DNA from 2 places in the Streptomyces sp. NPDC111802 genome. Region 1 is predicted to be linked to the other one. Evidence: riboswitches for the same ligand, from Rfam matches in the RefSeq annotation. Region 1 holds a riboswitch; the other holds the start of a gene.
What was found. A riboswitch is a leader RNA that binds a small molecule or an ion and turns the genes downstream of it on or off. The one in region 1 is predicted to bind cobalamin.
Positions count from the first base shown of each region.

Region 2: it holds a riboswitch for cobalamin, as region 1 does, so the genes downstream of both, ACZ7NC_RS34010 (cobalamin biosynthesis protein) here and ACZ7NC_RS10950 (ribonucleoside-diphosphate reductase subunit alpha) in region 1, are expected to answer to the same signal.

Region 1 covers NZ_JBVKCZ010000008.1:105,068-112,578, reverse strand. The annotation lists gene ACZ7NC_RS10950 (ribonucleoside-diphosphate reductase subunit alpha) at 1-1,721, opposite strand, end outside; cobalamin riboswitch at 1,845-1,969, opposite strand; gene ACZ7NC_RS10945 (GNAT family N-acetyltransferase) at 2,022-2,528, opposite strand; gene ACZ7NC_RS10940 (NACHT domain-containing protein) at 2,681-6,292, shown strand; gene mctP (monocarboxylate uptake permease MctP) at 6,330-7,511, opposite strand, start outside.
Region 2 covers NZ_JBVKCZ010000039.1:55,698-63,208, forward strand. The annotation lists gene ACZ7NC_RS33995 (lysozyme) at 1-392, shown strand, start outside; gene ACZ7NC_RS34000 (inorganic phosphate transporter) at 546-1,787, shown strand; gene ACZ7NC_RS34005 (hypothetical protein) at 1,831-2,052, shown strand; cobalamin riboswitch at 2,169-2,308, shown strand; gene ACZ7NC_RS34010 (cobalamin biosynthesis protein) at 2,411-3,355, shown strand; gene ACZ7NC_RS34015 (cobyric acid synthase) at 3,352-4,863, shown strand; gene cobN (cobaltochelatase subunit CobN) at 4,860-7,511, shown strand, end outside.

The sequences.
Region 1 (7,511 bases):
TCGGGGTGCAGGACACCCTTGGCGGTACGGGTCTTCTCCCAGGCCGGTAGCGGGCCGCTCCGCTCGGCGAGGTCGGCGGAGGCTTCGTACGCGGCGAGCATGATGCGCTCGGCGATACGGGTGGAGAGCGCCTTGGCCTCCGGCGAGTCGAAGGGGAGGCGCAGCTTGAAGAAGACGTCCTGGAGGCCCATCGCGCCCAGGCCCACCGGCCGCCACTTGGCGTTCGAACGGCCCGCCTGCTCGGTCGGGTAGAAGTTGATGTCGACGACGCGGTCGAGGAACGTGACGGCCGTGTGGACGGTGGCGTCCAGCCGCTCCCAGTCGATGTCGCCGGTCGTCGTGTCGACGAACGCGCCGAGGTTGACGGACCCCAGGTTGCAGACGGCCGTCTCCCCGTCGTCGGTGACCTCCAGGATCTCCGTGCAGAGGTTGGAGGAGTGGACGACATGGCCCGGCAGGGCGGTCTGGTTGGCGGTGCGGTTGGCGGCGTCCTTGAAGGTCATCCAGCCGTTGCCGGTCTGCGCGAGGGTGCGCATCATGCGGCCGTAGAGGTCGCGGGCGGGGATGGTCTTCTTGGCGAGCCCCGCGGCCTCCGCCTTGCGGTAGGCGGCGTCGAACTCCTCGCCCCACAGGTCGACCAGCTCGGGCACGTCGGCGGGGGAGAAGAGGCTCCACGGCTCGTCGGCGTTGACCCGGCGCATGAACTCGTCCGGGATCCAGTGCGCGAGGTTCAGGTTGTGCGTACGGCGGGCGTCCTCACCGGTGTTGTCGCGCAGCTCCAGGAACTCCTCGATGTCGGAGTGCCAGGTCTCCAGGTAGACCGCGGCGGCACCCTTGCGCCGGCCGCCCTGGTTCACGGCGGCGACGGAGGCGTCGAGCGTCTTCAGGAACGGGACGATGCCGTTGGAGTGGCCGTTGGTGCCGCGGATCAGCGAACCGCGGCTGCGGATGCGGGAGTACGCGATGCCGATGCCGCCGGCGTGCTTCGAGAGGCGGGCGACCTGGTGGTAGCGGTCGTAGATGGAGTCCAGCTCGTCGAGCGGGGAGTCGAGGAGGTAGCAGGACGACATCTGGGGGTGGCGGGTGCCGGAGTTGAAGAGTGTGGGGGAGGAGGGGAGGTAGTCAAGGCGGCTCATGAGCCCGTAGAGCGCGGCGACTTCGTCCAGTGCGCGGGTGGTGTCGTCCTCGGCGAGACCGGCGGCGACGCGCAGCATGAAGTGCTGGGGCGTCTCGATGACCTTGCGGGTGATGGGGTGCCGGAGCAGATAGCGGCTGTGCAGGGTGCGCAGGCCGAAGTAGCCGAAGCGGTCGTCGGCGCCGGTGTCGATGAGCGCGTCGAGACGGGCCGCGTGGATCCGCGCGAAGTCGGCGGTCCGGTCGGCGATGAGGCCCTCGCGGTGCCCGACCGCGACCGACTCGGTGAAGGACGTGACGCCCTGCGAGGCGGCCTCGGCGGCGATGGAGACGGTCAGCAGCCGGGCGGCGAGCCTGCTGTAGGCGGGGTCCTCGGAAATGAGACCGGCCGCCGCCTCGGTGGCCAGCTCGCGCAGCTCCGAGTCGTCCGCGCGGGCGGACCGGCCGCGCAGCGCGGCGGCGGCGACCCGGCCGGGGTCGGCGTCGGGGAGGTCGGCGGTCAGCTCGGTGAGGGTCCGCAGCAGTGCGGTTCCCGGACCGTCGATGTCCTGGATCGCTGAGGCCGGTTCGGCTGGCGCGATGGTCACGTGGGGCTCTCCCTCGCTCGGCACGGGGCCTTGCGGAGGGCAGGGGGCAGCTCACGAGCGCACGGGGCGTCGCGTCCACCAGCCCATTCCACGAGGCCCGGACGTCATGGCACCCGGACCGGGTGGTCGGGTGCGCTGTCGGCAGGTCCTCGGACTGAACCAGGCGTGCAAAAGCACGCATGTACACCGTTGCGGGACAGTTCCGGATTCGCACCGGATTCCCCTGCGGCGACAGCGAGGACGAGCATACATCTTGTGCTCGCCTGCCACGCCACCCCCAGATGTTGTGTCGCGGTGGTTTCAGAGCGTCAACTCGTAGGTGAGAAGAGTGATGTCGTCGAGGTGCGGAATCGGGTTCCAGTCCCGCGCGGGTGTGCGGACGAAGCCCAGACGTTCGTAGATGCGGTGGGCGCCGTGCATGGTGCGCTGGGTCGACAGGACGATCCGTACGCAGCCCTCCGCGGTCCGTGCGCGGTCGACGCAGGCACGCACGAGGGCCTCGCCTGCGCCGCGGCCGCGAGCCGAGCGATCGATGGCGAGCATCCGGATCTCCGCCTCTCCGGGACGGGCGATGTCGGCCATCGGCCCGCCGTCCGGCACGAAGGTCACGCCGCCCAGCAGCCGGCCGTCCTCGACAGCCACCAGCACCTCCGCGGCGGCCGCACGCTTGGCCACGTCCTTGAGCTCACCGAGGTATTCATCACTCTCGCCGAAGTCGAGCAGGCCGTCCTGGAGATAGGCCTGGGCGGTGATCTCGCCGAGCGCCTCGTACTCGCCGGGATCCGCCTGCCGGATCACGATGTCCATACGGCCGAGTCTGCCGGACCGGTACGGCGGCGGCCTCGGGTTTTCGCCGAGAGCCGCCGGGTTGCGGGGAGTTCCCGGAGTGCTTCCATGGAGGTAGGTGTCGGCGCCCGCGGTCCTCCGTTTCGAGAGCCTTGTTCGGAAGGAGACCCACGATGACGAGGGTCGTCCGTCACCCGCCCGGCAAGGAGCGGCCTCGCGACGCGCCGATGGCGACACTGGCTCCGAGACGGGCAGGCAGCTGGGCCAAGCGTGGATTCGTGGGCCACTGGCACAGGCTGACGATCCGTCTGGAGGCCCGCCGCGGCGCCACCCGCCCCAAGAAATGGCGCCGATGGCTCTCCTACACCAACGTCACCCGGGCCATCTGGGTGGTCGCCGCGCTCGCGCTGCTCGCCTGGGCCGTGCAGGGCCTGTACATCGTGATCACGAGTTCCACGACCGGCTTCGAGCAGTGGCGGCAGGACAGCAAGGGGTTCGACGCCGTCATGCGCTTCGTCGGCCCGGTGCTCGCGGCGTCGATCGCCGCCACGCTCTTTCTGTTCTGGTGGTACCGGTGGACCAAGCGGCGCTATCTCGCGAAGGCACAGGACGACCCCTACCGACTGGTGCTCACCGCCGGCCCGGACGCCGCCGAGATCGTGGGCCGGGAGGAGATCGCCCAGGTCATCGCCGAACGGCTGCGGGAGCGCGACACACGCAGGCCCTATCTGCTGGTCGGCGGCGTCGGCGTGGGCAAAACCGCCGTCCTGGTACGGCTCACCGAACTGCTGGCCGAGCAGAACGCCGTGCCCGTGCCGATCCGGTTGCGGGACGCGACCGGTGACCTGAACTTCGAACGCATGGCCAGTCAGCGCTTCGCCGACGAGGCACCCCGAGGCATCCTCGCGCGCGGCAAGACCGAGCGGGTCTGGCAGCAACTGCTCGCCGACGACAAGCCGGTCGTCATCGCCGACGGACTGGAGGAGGCTCTGCTCGGCGACGGCCTCCAGCAGAACCGGGACAACATCATCCGGCGGGCCATCGAGCGCGCGCACGAGGAGAAGCTGCCCCTCGTCATCGCCTCCCGGCCGCACAGCCCGCTGGAGAGCACCCCGGCCGCGATCGTGGAGCTGGAACCACTCAGCGAGGAGGAGGCCCTGCGCTTCGTCCAAGCGCGTGTCCCGGAGACGGACGAGCGCCGCGTGGACTGGATCGTGGAGACGGCGGAGGTGACCGAGTCACCCGTCTATCTGCAGATAGCCCGCGAACTGCACCGCCACGGAGCCCTGGAGCACGATCGGCCGGAAGACGACCCGCAGCACATGAGCACCCGCAGCCGTGACCGCGGCACGCTGCGGCTCTGGCTCCTGGAGACCTGGGACGAGGCCCTGTGCGAGGGCCGGCTGCGCCCGGACGTCGCGCTGACCCGGCAGGAGCGCCGCGACACCCTCGAAGTGGTCTCCGCGCTGGCCTGTGTAGGACTGCTGCAGGACAAGCTGGAGGTCGGCTTCGGGGAACTGCTCGACACGGACGTCCATCCCGGTCCGGTGCGGCGGGCGCGGGCCCGGGCCGAGCACCTGTGGAGCAGCGGACGCGGCTTCGACCGGTACGGCAGGCGAGGCAACGTCTTCTCCGAGTGGCACCGGCAACAGATCTGGGACGTGCTCTGCGGGCGGCTCGGCCATGAGGAGACGAGGCGGCTGCGCCGGGCGAACATGGACCAGTGCCGTGCCGCCCTCGCCCGGATCGCGCGCAACGCGGACAAGCTCGGACTGGTGGAGGGCTTCGAACGGAGGGTCCGTTTCCCGCACAGCATCATCCAGGCCTACTTCGGCTACCGCGTCCTGAACCACCTGGGCGAGCGGGGTACCGGAGAACTCGTCGAACAGGCGCTGCAGCCGCCCGGCCCCAGCCGCGAACTGCTCATGGCCCTGGTGCTGTTGTCGCGTCGGCAGGCGGCGATGCTCAGGGCCCCGAAGGACGGTGTCCGGGCCGAGGTGAAGACGGAGATCGACGAGCTGCTCCGCCGGTCACCCGTGCGCGGGCACACCCTGGCCCACCGGCTCTGCACGGCCGCGCGCCGCCGTACCGACGACCCCAAGGCCGTCGATCTCTACGCGGCGGCCGTGGAGATCGAGAGCGCGGAGGTGGCGCCGAGGCTGCTGGACGACATCCTTGACGAAGTGTGCAAGAGGTGGCCCGGTTTCAAGGGGGACCGGCGCACCCTCGACGACGCCAAACTGAGGCTGCTGAGGCAACTCGGAGCCGCACTGCGGAGCGTCTCCACCAGGATCGACACCACTCCGCTCTACGAGCGCCTCGTCGAGATCGGCGTGAAGGAACCCTCCTACTCCATACGCCTGGCGGCGGCCCAGGAGTTCGGCACCGGCGGCAACGCGGCGTTCGCCGTCATCCGCGGGCGCATCGGGCTGAACACCGACCCCGTGGAGGAGTACAACGGCAGGCTCGGCGAGTTGAAGGCATGGAAGCGGCAGGAGTACGAGCGCTGGGCCGAGCGCATGGACCGGGCGAGGGCCGACGGCGCGCCCTCACGGGCCAAAACCGAGCGCATCGGCCGACTGCAGCAGGACCGGCGCAGACTCAACCAGGACTACCGGACGAAACGGGTCGCTCTCTTCCGGGAGTTCGTGATGCGGGCCTGGATGCTCCCCATGCTGCTGGGATCGGTCGACGAGGCACACCGTGACGAGGCCCGGGAGCGCCTCACCAAGTGGCTGCGCCACCTCGACCCGGATGCCACCGACGGCGCCCCCGACCTGCCGCTCGCCCTCGAGGCCGCGCTGGCCCAGGGCTTCAAGTACGCGGCCAACCGCCGCAAACGGCATACGCACGCCTACCCGAGCGGTCGCGCCGACCTGATCCGGCAGGCCGAGACCGTGCTGCAGCAGTCCCGGTGCTGGTATGCGCAGCTCATCCTGCTCCAGGCGCTGTGCCTGTGGGAGCTCCCCGACAGCGTGGCCGTCCATGAGCGGGACGCGCACGCGCTGTCCGGCAAGGACGGTCCCGACGGAGCGCGTGAGCCGTCCCGGGCGATGGGCGGGACGACCGCCATACAGACCGTGGAGCGGTGGCTGTCGATGGCCGGCACGGTGAACAGAGCGCCCGGGCATTCCGGGGGGAACGGCGACACGCCCCGGCGCCTCCTGCATCCGTTCGTCGCCGAAGCGGGAGACCTGGTGGCCCTCGCGCTGGAGACCGGACAGCCGGAGCGGTTCCTCTGGATCGACGAGAAGGGCGTCGCCGACAACATCGGCGCCCGCGCCGGCAACCCCGAGGGATACCGCAAGCACCACCTGTGGATTCCGCCCTCGGTCGGCTGGAGCACCCTCGACGCGCGTGCCCAGCGTCTGGTCGCCGACGTGCTGGTGATGCTCAACCTCATAGATCGGGACGGGCATCCGGACGAGGTCGAGGAGCGGATGGCCCGCGTGGAGCAGCCGGGGATGACACTCCCGCCGTGCATCCGCAGCGACCGCGGCCCGCTGCGGCCGTACCTGCGGGCCGGCATCTCGGACCCGCCCGCACCGGGCTCGACCTGTCTGCCCGACTGCAAGTTCCAGCTCTGCCCGTACCCGCCCCGGGGCTGTGTTCCTCGGGGGGAGATCCGGGAGCCGTTCTGCCGCCAGCAGCAGGCACTGTTGCCGGGACGCGTGCGCCGCCACCTTCCCAGGGGCCTGCGCAGGAAGACACCGCACTGGGTCAGCATGCGCGTGAAGGAACTCGACAGCTTCTGGCAGCAGATGGCCGGGCGTACGCGCAGTTAGCGGTACGCCCGGCCGTCAGGCAGATGAAGCAGGTGAACTAGTGTGCCGCCACCGGAAGTTCCGTCTTGACTCCGGGATCACCCGCGTCCGCCGTGTAGTCCTCCGGCTTCGTCTCGTCGATGCCGTCCGGGGCCTTCGCCGCCTTCAGGACGAAGGTGAGGACGACCGTCACCACCACGTTGAGCACGAACGCCGTCAGACCGATGTAGCCGATCTCGCCGATGCCCGGGATCTCCTTCGCCGAGCCGCCGAAGTGCTCCTGGGTCGGGGAGGCGACGCCGTACGCGGCGAGGGTGCCGTAGACCATGCCGACCGCCCAGCCGGCCAGCAGGGCCCAGCGGTGGAACCAGCGGGTGAACAGACCGCCGACCAGGGACGGGAAGGTCTGCAGGATCCAGATGCCGCCCAGCAGCTGGAAGTTGATGGCGACCGTCTTGTCCATGGTGAGGACGAAGACCAGGGCGCCCACCTTCACCAGCAGGGACACGATCTTGGAGACCTTGGTCTCCTGCGCGGGCGTGGCGTCCGGCTTGATGAAGTCCTTGTAGATGTTGCGGGTGAAGAGGTTCGCGGCCGCGATCGACATGATCGCCGCCGGCACCAGCGCGCCGATGCCGATCGCCGCGAAGGCCACGCCCGCGAACCAGGACGGGAACATGTTCTCGAACAGCTGTGGAATCGCCAGCTGGCCGTTCTGCACCTTGATCCCGGCCGCGATCGCCATGAAGCCCAGCAGGGCCAGCAGGCCCAGCATCAGGGAGTACAGCGGCAGGATCGTGGTGTTGCGGCGGATCACCTCACGGCTGCGGGAGGACAGCGTCGCGGTGATCGAGTGCGGGTACATGAAGAGCGCGAGCGCGGAGCCCAGCGCCAGCGTGGCGTACGTCCACTGCCCCGCGTCACCCGGGGCCAGCGCACCGCGCGGCGCGCCCGTCGCCGGGTTGGTCTGCGCGAAGGCGTCGCCCGCCTTGGCGAAGATCTCGTCGAAGCCGCCGAGCTTGATCGGGATGTAGATGATCGCCACCGCGATGACGATGTAGATCAGCGTGTCCTTCACGAACGCGATCAGCGCGGGGGCCCGCAGACCCGAGGAGTAGGTGTACGCGGCCAGCACACCGAAGGCGATGAGCAGCGGCAGGTCCTTGATGAACCAGTTCGTGTTCTCGCCGCCGCCGACGCCCATCACGTCAAGGACGGCCTGGATGCCGACGAGCTGGAG
Region 2 (7,511 bases), on a different contig from region 1:
GTGACTGGCGGGCGGACGGCTGGACCCTGCCGCCCGCCCTCGACATCGAGTACAACCCGTACAGCAGGCACAAGTGCTACGGGCTGAGCAAGGCGAAGATGGTCAGCTGGATCCAGTCCTTCAGCAGCGAGGTGAAGCGGCTGACCGGCCGCCGCCCGGTGATCTACACGACCACCCACTGGTGGAACAACTGCACCGGCGCCAGCCACGCCTTCGCCTCGAACCACGCCCTGTGGATAGCGCGCTACGACTCCTCGACCGCGGGCTCGATGCCGGCCGGATGGCAGTTCTGGACCTTCTGGCAGTACGACAACGGCGGCAGCCTGCCGGGTGACCAAAATCTCTTCAACGGCTCCATGACCCAGCTGAGGAAGTTCGCTCGGGGCTACTAGCCCGGCGGCGCCTGGGCCGCGCGGCGACCGGAGAGCCGAAGGTCTCCTCTTCCGGCGCTCCCGGACACCATGCGGCCCACCCCAGTTCATCTCTCGTTCATCCAGGTTACTTACGTTCGTCCGGCCAATGACCTCGAACGATTGCCTGGGTAAATGGAAAACTTCTCGCTGATCCTCGCGATTGTGGTGGTGACCGCACTCGCGTTCGATTTCACGAACGGTTTTCACGACACCGCCAACGCGATGGCCACGACCATCTCGACCGGTGCGCTCAAGCCCAAGGTCGCGGTGGCCATGTCCGCCGTGCTGAACCTTGTCGGCGCCTTCCTCTCCGTGGAGGTCGCCAACACGATCTCCAAAGGTCTCGTCGACGAGACCGGTATACGTCCCGAGGTCATATTCGCCGCGTTGGTCGGAGCGATCCTCTGGAACCTGCTGACCTGGCTCGTGGGCCTGCCGTCCAGCTCCTCGCACGCCCTGATGGGCGGTCTGATCGGCGCCACCATCGCCTCGGCCGGCGTCGGCGCCGTCCACGGCGACGCGCTCGTCACCAAGGTGCTGATCCCGGCGATCGCCGCCCCGCTGGTCGCGGGCATCGCCGCGCTGCTGGCCACCCGTCTGACCTACTCCCTCGGCAGGAAGGCCGACGGCAAGGCCGCCGCCAAGGGCTACCGGAGCGGGCAGATCGCCTCCGCCGGCCTGGTCTCCCTCGCTCACGGCACCAACGACGCGCAGAAGACCATGGGCATCATCACCCTCGCCCTGGTCGCCGGCGGCGCCGTCGCCCCCGACTCCGACCCGCCCCTGTGGGTCATCCTCTCCGCGGGCCTGGCCATCGCGCTCGGCACCTACCTCGGCGGCTGGCGCATCATCCGCACCATGGGCAAGGGCCTGACCGACCTTCAGCCGCAGCAGGGCTTCGCCGCCCAGACCAGCGCGGCCACGGTCATCCTGGCCTCCTCCCACCTCGGCTTCTCCCTGTCCACCACGCACTCCGTCTCCGGTTCGGTGATGGGTGCCGGCCTCGGCCGCAAGGGCGGCGTCGTCCGCTGGTCGACGGCCACCCGGATGTTCGTCGCCTGGGGCCTGACCCTCCCGGCCGCCGCCCTGGTCGGCGCGCTCGCGGAGTACGTCACGGGCTTCGGCGCCTGGGGCACTGCCGTGGTCGCCGTCTTCCTGGTCGCCTCCAGCGCCGCGATCTGGAAGCTCTCCCGCCGCGAGGTCGTCGACCACACGAACGTCAACGAGGCGAGCGGCACGGACGAGTCGCCCGGCGTGGTCACCACCGCCATGGCCGCCGTGACCCCGCCCCCGGCGGGCCCGGCGCCCGAGGACCTGACGGCCACCATCCCGGCCCCGTCCACCGAGCCGGCGCCCTCGCAGGCCGGCGTCTGACGACCCCACCCAGTTACTCGGCTACCCCCAAGAAAGAAGAAGCATGAAGATCGACTGGGCGGCCCTCGGCTCCGTCTTCGGCGTCAGCCTCGTGGTCACGGTGGCCCTGGTGGGCCTGTTCACCCTCGGCATCGCGGGCCTGTCCCGCCAGGAGAAGGCCTCGGCCCAGGGCGGCTCGGCCGCTCTCGCGGTCACCGGTGCCTACACGTGCTTCGCGGCGTGCGCCGCGGCGGTGGCGTACGGCATCTATCTGATCGTGGCCTGACGCACAGCGCGCATCACCTGAAACACCCCAGGTGCGGGACGGACGACCGTCCCGCACCTCGCTGCTGTGTGGGCCTTCGCACACTCTCCCGTCGCAGGTCAACGGCAAGTTGACGGCCCTTCCAACCCCGTGGTGGACTGCCGGGGCCAAGTACGGCGGCAGAAGAGGAAGCCGGTGTGAATCCGGCGCGGTCCCGCCACTGTCACCGGGGTAGAAAGCCCCGGGAGCCAGGAACTCTCACCGCCGGTCTCGTCGAACCAGGGCGTGGACACCCTGAGTGAGGACATGACGCGATGCTCGCCTGCCGATCGACACGCAGTATTAGACCCACGTGTGACCCCGCGGTCGGCTGACCCCGATGCGAGCCGATCGCGTCTTCGCGTACGGCGCCGCCGCCGGACTTCTCGGTGATCTGCTGCTCGGCGATCCGCGCCGGGGGCATCCGGTCGCCGCGTTCGGGCGGGCCGCCGCCGCCGTGGAAAGAGTGCTGTGGCGCGACAACCGCACCCGGGGCGCGGTGCACACCGCCGTGTGCGCCGGTGGCGCCGTCGTCGCCGGAGCGCTCGCCGCGCGTGTCGTACGTACCTCTCCCGCCGCCTCCGTCGCGCTGACCGGCGCCGCCACCTGGGCGGTCGTCGGGGGGACTTCGCTGGCCCGGGAGGCCCGGTTCATCGGGCGTGCCCTGGAAGCGGGGGATGTCGACGGGGCGCGGGCGCGGCTGCCGCATCTGTGCGGGCGGGATCCGCAGGCGCTGGACGCGGACGGGATCGCGCGGGCGGTCGTGGAGTCCGTCGCCGAGAACACCTCCGACGCGGTGGTGGGGGCTCTGGTGTGGGGGGCCGTCGGCGGGGTTCCCGGCCTGCTCGGCTTCCGGGCCGTGAACACGCTCGACGCCATGGTGGGGCACAAGTCGGCCAAGTACCGCCGCTACGGATGGGCTTCGGCCCGGCTCGACGACCTGGTCGGCTGGCCCGGGGCACGGCTGACCGCCGTACTCGCCGCCGTCGCCGGGGGCGACCCCCGCGGGGCGCTACGGGCCTGGCGTGCCGACGCCGCCAAGCACCCGAGCCCCAACGCCGGGCCCGTCGAGGCCTCGTTCGCGGGGGCGCTCGGCGTTCGGCTCGGCGGCACCCTGTCGTACGGCGGGCGGGTCGAGCATCGGCCGGTGCTCAACGGGGAGACCGGCCGGGCCGTTCGGGCCACGGACATCGAGCGTGCCGTGCGTCTCTCGCAGCGTGTGAGCTGGCTCGCGCTCGGTGTGTGCGCCGGCGCGCGGCTCCTCAGGAAAGGGCGTACGTCATGACGGGCGGTGGACTTCTCGTCGCCGGCACCACCTCCGACGCCGGCAAGAGCGTCGTCACCGCCGGGATCTGCCGTTGGCTGGTGCGGCAGGGGGTGAAGGTGGCGCCGTTCAAGGCGCAGAACATGTCCCTCAACTCGTTCGTCACCAAAGAGGGTGCCGAGATCGGGCGTGCTCAGGCCATGCAGGCCCAGGCCTGTCGCGTCGAGCCGACCGCGCTGATGAATCCCGTGCTGCTCAAGCCCGGTGGTGAGCAGAGCAGTCAGGTCGTGCTGCTGGGCAAGCCGGTGGGCGAGCTGAGCGCACGCGGGTACCACGGCGGGCGGCAGCGGCAGTTGCTCGGGACCGTACTGGACTGTCTCGCCGAGTTGCGGGGCACGTATGACGCGGTGATCTGTGAGGGGGCCGGTTCTCCGGCGGAGATCAATCTGCGCCGGACCGACATCGTCAACATGGGCATCGCCCGCAATGCCGGGCTCCCGGTCCTCGTCGTCGGTGACATCGACCGCGGTGGTGTCTTCGCCTCCTTCTTCGGCACCGTCGCGCTGCTGTCCCGGGAGGACCAGGAACTCGTCGCCGGGTTCCTGGTGAACAAGTTCCGAGGGGACGTCAGCCTCCTGGAGCCCGGCCTCGACATGCTGCACGGGCTCACCGGGCGGCACACCTACGGCGTCCTCCCCTTCCGGCACGGCCTCGGCATCGACGAGGAGGACGGGCTTCGGGTCTCCCTGCGCGGGACGGTCCGGGAGTCGAACGTCGCCCCGCCCGTCGGGGAGGACGTGCTGCGGGTCGCCGTATGCGCGATTCCCCTGATGTCCAACTTCACCGACGTGGACGCGCTCGCCGCCGAACCCGGCGCCGTCGTGCGGTTCGTGGACCGGCCGGAGGAACTGGCCGACGCGGATCTGGTGGTGATCCCCGGCACCCGGGGGACCGTCCGCGCCCTGGAGTGGCTGCGGGAGCGGGGGCTGGCCGAGGCCCTGGTCCGCAGGTCCGCCGAGCAGCGGCCGATCCTCGGCGTCTGCGGCGGCTTCCAGCTCCTCGGCGAGCACATCGAGGACGACGTCGAGAGCCGGCGCGGGCATGTCGAAGGCCTGGGAGTACTGCCCGTCCGGGTGCGGTTCGCCCGGGAGAAGACCCTGACCCGGCCCGTCGGCGAGGCCCTCGGGGAGCCGGTCGAGGGATACGAGATCCACCACGGGGTCGCCGAGATCACGGGGGGCGAGCCCTTCCTGGACGGCTGCCGGGTCGGTCAGACCTGGGGCACGCACTGGCACGGCTCGCTGGAGTCGGACGGTTTCCGGCGGGCCTTCCTGCGCGAGGTGGCGGCCGCCGCGGGCCGCCGGTTCGTGCCGGCGCCGGACACCTCGTTCGCCGCGCTGCGCGAGGAGCAGCTCGACCGGCTCGGCGATCTGATCGAACAGCACGCGGACACCGACGCGCTCCGGCGGCTCATCGAGTCGGGCGCGCCGCAAGGACTGCCTTTCATTCCACCGGGAGCGCCCGCATGAGCACTGTGTTGTTGTTGTCGACCGCCGACACGGATCTGCTGGCGGCCCGCGCCGCCTCCGGTGCCGACTACCGGATCGGCAACCCGACCCGCGTGGACGTCGAGGCCGAGCTGCCCGCGCTGCTCGACGGCGCGGACATCGCCGTCGTACGACTGCTCGGCGGCAAGCGGGCCTGGGAGGACGGGCTGGCGAAGCTGAAGGCGTCCGGTGTCCCGACCGTCCTGCTGGGCGGAGAGGCCGTTCCCGACGCCGAGCTGATGGCCGAGTCGTCCGTTCCGGCCGGTGTGGTGGCCGAGGCGCTGAAGTACCTCGTCGAGGGCGGGCCCGCCAACCTCACCGAGCTCGCGCGGTTCCTCTCCGACACCGTGCTGCTGACGGGCGAGGGGTTCGAGGAGCCGCAGAAGATGCCGGAGCACGGCGTCCATGGCTCGCGTACGCGGGAGAGCGGCCGTCCGACCGTCGGTGTGCTCTTCTACCGGGCCCATGAGCTCAGCGGCAACACCGCCTTCGTGGACACCCTGTGCGACGCCATCGAGGCGCACGGCGCCAACGCCCTTCCCGTGTACTGCGGTTCGCTGCGCGGCGCGGACGCCGAGCTGTACGAGATCCTCGGCCACGCCGACGCCCTGGTCGCCACGGTCCTCGCGGCGGGCGGCACGCACGCCTCGCAGGCGTCGGCGGGCGGCGACGAGGAGGCGTGGGACATCGGCCGGCTCGCCGAGCTCAACGTGCCGGTGCTGCAAGGTCTGTGCCTCACTTCCTCGCGGGCCGTCTGGGACGAGTCCGACGCCGCCCTGTCCCCCATGGACGCGGCGATGCAGGTCGCGATCCCGGAGTTCGACGGCCGCCTGATCACCGTCCCGTTCTCCTTCAAGGAGCAGGGCCCCGACGATGTGCCCGTGTACGTGGCCGACCCGGAGCGGGCCGGGCGCGTCGCCGGGATCGCCGTACGGCACGCACGGCTGAAGCACAAGGCGAACGCGGACAAGAAGCTCGCGCTCGTCTTCACCGCCTACCCGACCAAGCACTCCCGCGTCGGCAACGCGGTCGGCCTCGACACGCCCGCTTCGGCGGTGCGGGTCCTGGACTCGCTGAAGCAGGCCGGGTACGGGGTGAGCGAATACCCCGACAACGGCGACGAGTTGATCCACCGCCTCATCGAGGCCGGCGGGCACGACGTCGAGTGGCTGACCGAGGACCAGCTGGCGTCGGCTCCCGCGCGCGTGCCGCTGGCCGACTACCGGGCGTGGTTCGACAAGCTCGACCCGGAGCTGAGGGACGCGATGACCGAGGCGTGGGGCGAGCCGCCGGGCTCGCTGTACGTCGACGGGGACGACATCGTGCTCGCCTCCCTCCAGTTCGGGAACGTCGTCGTGATGATCCAGCCGCCGCGCGGCTTCGGTGAGAACCCGATCGCGATCTACCACGACCCGGACATGCCGCCGTCGCACCACTACATGGCGGCGTACCGGTGGCTGGAGAACTCCTTCGGTGCCGACGCGATCGTGCACATGGGCAAGCACGGCACGATGGAGTGGCTGCCGGGCAAGGGGCTGGGGCTCAGCGGAGGGTGCGCCCCGGACGCCGTGCTCGGGGAACTGCCGCTGATCTACCCGTTCATCGTCAACGACCCCGGCGAGGGCACCCAGGCCAAGCGGCGCGGCCACGCCACCGTCGTCGACCACCTCGTGCCGCCGATGGCCCGCGCCGACACCTACGGCGACCTGGCCAAGCTGGAGCAGCTGCTCGACGAGTACGCGCTCGTCTCCGACCTGGACCCGACGAAGGCGCCGGCCGTGCGCGCGCAGATCTGGACGCTGGTGAAGGCGGCCGAGCTGCACCACGACCTCCATGTCGACGAGCAGCCGGACGACGGCGACTTCGACGAGTTCGTCATGCACATCGACGGCTATCTGTGCGAGATCAAGGACGTGCAGATCCGCGACGGGCTCCACATCCTGGGCGGCGGTCCGGTCGGTGAGCCGAGGGTGAACCTGGTGCTCGCCGTGCTGCGCGCCTCGCAGGTGTGGGGCGGGCAGGCGAACGCGCTGCCGGGGCTGCGGGCGGCGCTGGCCGAGCACTTCGGCCTGGTCGAGAAGGAGCTGCTCGCCGAGCCGGGCGCGCCGGTGAAGGTTCCGGTCGAGCTGAGCGACCTCGTCGAGGGCCCGTCCCGTTCGGCCGCCGACGCCATCGACCTGCTGGAGCAGCTGTGCCGGCGGATCGCGGAGGGGATGGAGGAGCGCGACTGGGCGGTCGCGGAGAGCCGCTCGCTCGTCGGTGAAGTCCTCGGCACCGAAGTCCCCGACGCGGTCGCCGTGCTGGAGTTCGCCTGCGCCGAGGTCGTGCCCCGTCTCGCCCGCACCACCGACGAGATCGGTCACATCCTCAAGGCGCTCGACGGCGGGTACGTCCCGGCGGGCCCGTCCGGTTCGCCGACGCGCGGACTGGTGAACGTCCTGCCGACCGGCCGGAACTTCTACTCCGTCGACCCCAAGGCCATCCCGTCCAGGCTGAGCTGGGAGGTCGGGCAGTCGCTCGCCGACTCGCTGGTGCAGCGGTATCTGCAGGACACGGGTGAGTACCCGAAGTCCGTCGGCCTCACGGTGTGGGGTACGTCCGCGATGCGCACCCAGGGCGACGACATCGCG